2 regions of the Streptomyces sp. NPDC094147 genome follow, and region 2 is predicted to be linked to the other one. Evidence: riboswitches for the same ligand, from Rfam matches in the RefSeq annotation. Region 2 holds a riboswitch; the other holds the start of a gene.
The links. Region 2 has a riboswitch for thiamine pyrophosphate ahead of thiC (phosphomethylpyrimidine synthase ThiC). Riboswitches for the same ligand answer to the same signal wherever they lie in the genome.
Positions count from the first base shown of each region.

Region 1: another riboswitch for thiamine pyrophosphate. It lies ahead of thiO (glycine oxidase ThiO); the one in region 2 lies ahead of thiC (phosphomethylpyrimidine synthase ThiC).

Region 1 covers NZ_JBIWHT010000001.1:355,020-358,235, forward strand. Annotated here, with positions in the region: gene ACIQ8J_RS01635 (Rv2175c family DNA-binding protein) at 1-286, opposite strand, end outside; gene ACIQ8J_RS01640 (NAD(P)/FAD-dependent oxidoreductase) at 572-1,798, opposite strand; TPP riboswitch at 1,917-2,029, shown strand; gene thiO (glycine oxidase ThiO) at 2,027-3,208, shown strand; gene thiS (sulfur carrier protein ThiS) at 3,205-3,216, shown strand, end outside.
Region 2 covers NZ_JBIWHT010000007.1:203,564-206,779, forward strand. Annotated here, with positions in the region: gene thiC (phosphomethylpyrimidine synthase ThiC) at 1-1,579, opposite strand, end outside; TPP riboswitch at 1,572-1,706, opposite strand; gene ACIQ8J_RS14335 (YibE/F family protein) at 1,778-3,124, shown strand; gene ACIQ8J_RS14340 (SsgA family sporulation/cell division regulator) at 3,136-3,216, opposite strand, start outside.

The sequences.
Region 1 (3,216 bases), on a different contig from region 2:
GCGTCGGGTCCGGAGTGAAGAGCCACTCCAGCATTTCTTCGTCGGAGAAGCCGTCGTCCCGCAGCAGGGTCAGGGTGCCGGCGAGCCCCTTGACCACCTTGTCGGTGTCGATGAAGGCGGCCGGCACCTGGAGCGCACGGTTCTCACCGCGGCGTACGGCAATGAGCTGGCCCTCCTTGACCAGCTGCCGTACGCGCGTCACCTCCACGTCCAGCATCTCCGCGATGTCGGGGAGGTAGAGCCAGGCGGGGACGAGAGCATCAATCTTTGCGTCAATCTCGGTCACGGTCCAAGCGTGCCACCTCCCACTGACAGTCGGTACCCGGGTGGTCCCGTCCGGCTACCCGGGGGCCGCGCCCACGGCCCCCGCCGTTTCCCGTCCGTCCGCCTTCGCCCGCGGGCCGCGCGCCGGGGGCTCCCCCCCAGACCCCCGCTCCTCGAACTCCCCCAAGGACCAAAGGTCCAGGGGGGACCCCCATGAGGGGCTGGTTTTTTGCTGACCAGCAGCGCCGCAGAGGCTGATTTTTTTGCCGGCCGGTACTCCAGCCGGGACCGACTCGCGCGACACCCCTCAGCCCACCCGCACCGCCGACTTCAGTGGCACCGACGGGTCCGCCACCCTCTCGCGGTCGAGGGGGGTCGCCGACTCGATCAGCTTGCGGCCCTGGGCCAGGTCCCGGGGGCGGCCCACCGCCAGGACGGCCACCAGCGCCTCGTCGCGGAGCCAGCAGACGGACCAGGGGGCCGTCGTCGGGTCGCCGCGCCAGACCAGCTCGTCGGCGTCGGTGTGGTGGCCCGCGTACTGGACGAAGCGGCCGAACTGCTCGGACCAGAAGTACGGGACCGGGTCGTAGTCGGCGGCCGCCTCGCCCGCGATGTCGGCGGCGACGGTGCGCGGGCCCTGCAGCGCGTTGTCCCAGTGGTGGACGAGCAATCGCTCGCCGAAACGGGCCGAGGGGAACGAGGCGCAGTCGCCGACCGCGTACACGTCGGGGAGCGAGGTGCGCAGCCGGGCGTCCGCGGTGATCGCTCCCTCGGGGCCGAGCGCGATGTCCGAGCCGGCCAGCCAGCCGGTCGCGGGGCGGGCGCCGATGCCGATGACCACGGCGTCGGCCTCCAGCCTGCGGCCGTCGGCGAGCAGCACCTCGCCCGGCACGACCGCCTGGACCCGGGCGCCGGTGAGGAGTTCGGCGCCGGACTCGGCGTACCAGGTGGCCATGGGGGCGGCGACCTCGGCGGGGAGCACCCCGGCCAGCGGGCGGTCGGCGGCCTCGACCACGGTGACCGCGCAGCCCGCCTCGCGTGCGGCGGTGGCGAACTCCGCGCCGATCCACCCGGCTCCCACGACCACGATCCGGTGCCGCTGGTCGAGGACCGGGCGCAGCCGCCGCGCGTCGTCCAGCGTGCGCAGCAGGTGGACGCCGGGGACGCCCGCGCTGCCGGGCAGCGTGAGGGGTTCGGCGCCGGTGGCGATGACCAGGGTGTCGTACGCGACCTCGCCCCCTTCCGTCACCACCCGGTGCTCGGCGGGGCGCACCCCGGTCACTTCGAGGCCGAGGCGCAGCTCCACGTCGAGTGCCTCGAAGTCCACCTCGAAGGCCGAGCCCTCGGCCTTGCCGAGCAGCACCGCCTTGGAGAGCGGGGGCCGGTCGTAGGGCTGGTGGGGTTCGGCGCCGATGAGGGTGATGGCTCCGGCGAAGCCCTGTTCGCGCAGGGCCACCGCGGTCTGCACGCCGGCCATGCCCGCGCCGACGACGACCACGTGCCGCGCTTCGGAATGCGTCTGCTGTTCGCTCACCCGATCACCATAAGCATCTGACGTTTCGTCAGGTAAGGGGTCCCGTCATCGCACACGCTCCTCCACCACCCCGACGCTCCCTACTGCGGATTGGGGGCTAGGGCTATGGTGGCAGGAGTAAAGCACTCGCGGGAGCCCGGACGCACCGGGCTGAGAGGGAGGCTGGGCGGCCTCCGACCGTACGAACCTGATCCGGGTCATGCCGGCGAAGGGAGGGGCTGGACGCCCATGCGTTCTTCTCGAAGCGGATCCCCCGAAGGGTCCGACGTCCTCGTGGTCGGGGGCGGCATCATCGGGCTCGTCACCGCCTGGCGGGCCGCCCAGCGCGGCCTCGGTGTCGTGCTCGCCGACCCCGAACCGGGCGGCGGGGCCGCCCAGGTCGCGGCCGGGATGCTGGCCGCCGTCACCGAACTGCACTACGGCGAGCAGACCCTGCTCGCCCTCAACGTCGAGTCCGCCCGCCGCTACCCGGCCTTCGCGGCCGAGCTGACCGAGGTCACGGGCCTGGACACCGGCTACCGCGCCTGCGGCACCCTCGCCGTGGCGCTCGACTCCGACGACCGCGCCCACCTGCGGGACCTGCACGCGCTTCAGGTCCGTTCCGGCCTGGAGTCGGAGTGGCTCTCCGGGCGCGACTGCCGCCGCCTGGAACCCATGCTCGCGCCGGGTGTGCGCGGCGGGCTCCGGGTCGACGGCGACCACCAGATCGACCCGCGCAGACTCGCGAAGGCGCTGGTCGCCGCGTGTACGCGGGCCGGGGTGCGGTTCGCGTACGGCTGGGCCGAGCGGCTCTCGGTGGTACGGGACCGGGCCGCCGGCGTCGTCCTGGCGGACGGCACCGCGCTCGTCGCCGACCAGGTCGTGCTCGCCGCGGGCAGCCTCAGCGGCAGGCTGGCGGGCGTACCGAAAGAACTGCTTCCGCCGGTGCGTCCCGTGAAGGGCCAGGTCCTGCGGCTGACCGTGCCGCCCGCGTACGCACCCTTCCTGTCCCGGACCGTGCGGGCGGTGGTGCGGGGCGGCGAGGTCTATCTCGTACCGCGGGAGAACGGCGAACTCGTCGTCGGCGCCACCAGCGAGGAGCTGGGCTGGGACACCACGGTCACCGCGGGCGGGGTCTACGAGCTGCTGCGCGACGCGCACGAGCTGGTGCCGGGGATCACCGAGCTGCCGCTCACCGAGACCCGGGCCGGACTGCGCCCCGCCTCCCCCGACAACGCGCCCCTGCTCGGCCCGACCGCGCTGCCCGGCCTGCACCTCGCCACCGGCCACTACCGCAACGGCGTGCTGCTCACCGCGGTCACCGGCGATGTCATGGCGCACGTCCTGACCACCGGCGAACTGCCCGACGAGGCACGCCCGTTCACCCCCCGACGCTTCACCTGTGCACCTCAGGAGCTGACGACCGCATGACCATCTCC
Region 2 (3,216 bases):
TCTCGTCATGGAACTCCCGGGCGGTGTCCGGGTCGAGGGCCAGGTTGAACTGGTCCTCCCAGCGGAACTCGAACCGGGCGTCCGAGAGCGCGTCGTCCCACTCCTGCGCACCCGGGTGCCCCTTGGCCAGGTCCGCCGCGTGCGCGGCGATCTTGTACGTGATGACGCCGGTCTTCACGTCATCGCGGTTGGGCAGGCCGAGGTGCTCCTTGGGCGTGACGTAGCAGAGCATCGCGGTGCCCCACCAGGCGATCATCGCCGCACCGATGCCGGAGGTGATGTGGTCGTAGGCGGGCGCCACATCGGTGGTCAGCGGCCCCAGGGTGTAGAACGGGGCCTCCTCGCAGATCTCCTGCTGGAGGTCGATGTTCTCCTTGATCTTGTGCATCGGGACGTGCCCGGGGCCCTCGATCATCGTCTGTACGTTGTGGCGCTTGGCGATGGTGTTGAGCTCCCCGAGCGTGCGCAGCTCCGCGAACTGCGCCTCGTCGTTGGCGTCCGCGATGGAACCCGGCCGCAGGCCGTCGCCCAGCGAGTACGTCACGTCGTACGCCGCGAGGATCTCGCAGAGCTCCTCGAAGTTCTCGTACAGGAACGACTCCTTGTGGTGCGCCAGGCACCAGGCCGCCATGATCGAGCCGCCGCGCGAGACGATGCCGGTCTTGCGGCGGGCGGTCAGCGGCACGTACCGCAGCAGTACACCGGCGTGGACCGTCATGTAGTCGACGCCCTGCTCGGCCTGCTCGATGACGGTGTCCTTGTAGATGTCCCAGGTCAGTTCCTCGGCGCGGCCGTCGACCTTCTCCAGCGCCTGGTACAGCGGCACGGTGCCGATGGGGACGGGGGAGTTGCGCAGCACCCACTCGCGGGTGGTGTGGATGTTGCGGCCCGTGGAGAGGTCCATGACCGTGTCCGCGCCCCACTGGGTGGCCCACGTCATCTTGTCGACCTCCTCCTCGATGGAGGAGGTGACCGCGGAGTTCCCGATGTTCGCGTTGACCTTCACCAGGAACCGCTTGCCGATGATCATCGGCTCGATCTCGGGGTGGTTGATGTTGGCGGGCAGCACCGCGCGGCCCGCCGCGATCTCCTCGCGGACGACCTCGGGGGAGACATTCTCGCGAATCGCGACGTACTCCATCTCCGGGGTGATCTCCCCGCGGCGCGCGTACGCGAGCTGGGTGACGGCCTGGCCGCCGCGGCCCCGGCGGGGCTGGCGCGGACGGCCGGGGAAGACCGCGTCGAGGTTCTTCAGGCCCCCACGCGGCGAGGTGTGCTTGATGCCGTCGTCCTCGGGGCGGACCGGGCGGCCCGCGTACTCCTCGGTGTCGCCGCGCCCGATGATCCAGTTCTCCCGGAGCGGGGCGAGGCCGCGGCGGACGTCGGTCTCGACGTCCGGGTCGGTGTACGGCCCCGACGTGTCGTAGAGCGTCACGTCCTTGCCGTTGGTGAGGTGCACCTGGCGGACCGGTACCCGGAGGTCGGGGCGCGACCCCTCGACGTACCCCTTGTGCCAGCCGATGGACTTCCCGCTCTCCTCAGTGCTGGAGGCAGGCGTGCGTGCATCCTGAATGGTCATGAGACCTACTCCCTACGCCGGCATTACCCGGTAACAGGTTCGGCGGTCGGCGCAGCCTGTTCCGTACGGTTCGTACGGCTTTCAGCGCCCTCTCAGCCCGGTGCTCCGAGCTCCCGCGTGTGCAAAGGTGTCACCACGCTAGCGTCATCACTGGCGCGCTGAACAGAGGGCCCCCTCCGTTCTTGCGATGATCGGGCGGTGACCTCACCAGAACCGCACCTTCCGCACCAGCCGAGCGGACACGGCCACGGGCACGGCCACTCGCACGGCCACGGCCCCGCCGCGCCCGTGTCGAAGCACCTCCGCAAAGTCATCGCCGCTGTGCTGATTCCTTTCTCCGCAGCGGTAGTTGTGGGTCTCGTGGTGCTCTGGCCGGGCGGCGCTCCGCCGCACCAGCGCACCGGCGTCGGCTTCGACCGCCAGACCCAGCAGGCCAAAGTCATCAAAGTGGACAAGGTGGACTGCAAGACGGTCAATGCCGGTCAGACCCCGTCGAACGGCGACACCTCCACCGCCGAGGGCCAGCAGGCCAGGCGTGCCCAGCAGGGCCTGTGCGGGAAGGCGACCGTCGAGGTCACCTCGGGCAAGGAGAAGGGCCGCACCTTCACCGAGATCGTCCAGCCCGACTCACCCCGTCAACTGCACCAGGGCGAGGGCGTGATCGTGGCGTACGCCCCCGACGCGCCCCATGACCTGCAGTATTCGGTGACCGATGTGAACCGCAGGGTGCCGATGGCACTGCTGGCCGGGATCTTCGCGCTGGCGGTCGTGGTCGTCGGCCGGCTGCGCGGGGTGATGGCACTGGTGGCACTGGTGGTCTCGTTCGCGGTGCTGACCCTGTTCATCCTGCCGGCGGTCCTGCAGGGCTCCAATCCGCTGCTAGTCGCCGTGGTCGGAGCGAGCGCCATCATGCTGATCGCGCTCTACATGTGCCACGGCCTCTCGGCCCGCACCTCCGTCGCCGTCCTCGGCACTCTCGTCTCGCTGATCCTGATCGGCCTGCTCGGCTCGGTCTTCATCGGCTGGGCCTCGCTCACCGGCAACACCGACGACAACACCGGTCTGATCCACGGCCTCTACCCGAACATCGACATGTCGGGCCTGCTGCTCGCCGGCGTCATCATCGGCTCGCTGGGCGTGCTCGACGATGTGACGGTCACCCAGACCTCGGCGGTCTGGGAGCTGCACGAGGCGAATCCGACGATGGGCCCGCGCGGTCTGTACCGGGCGGGCATCCGGATCGGCCGCGACCACATCGCCTCGGTGGTCAACACTCTGGTCCTCGCGTACGCGGGCGCGGCGCTGCCCCTGCTGCTGCTGTTCTCGATCGCGCAGAGCAGTGTGGGCACGGTGGCCAACAGCGAACTGGTCGCCGAGGAGGTGGTCCGCACGCTGGTCGGGTCGATCGGACTCGTCGCCTCGGTGCCGGTGACCACCGCGCTGGCCGCCCTGGTGGTGTCCGCCGACCGCCCGGCCTCCAACGCTCGCACCGCCGCACGGCCGAGTCCGGTACGCAGTGGGGGCGGCCACCGCCGCAAGAAGTAGCGGGCTCCGGGTCAGCCGGCGTTCTGCTCCTCGGCGAGGATGCGGCCGAGCGCGTCCTCCAGATGCCCGTCGAAGTCACCGAGCGTCCGCTC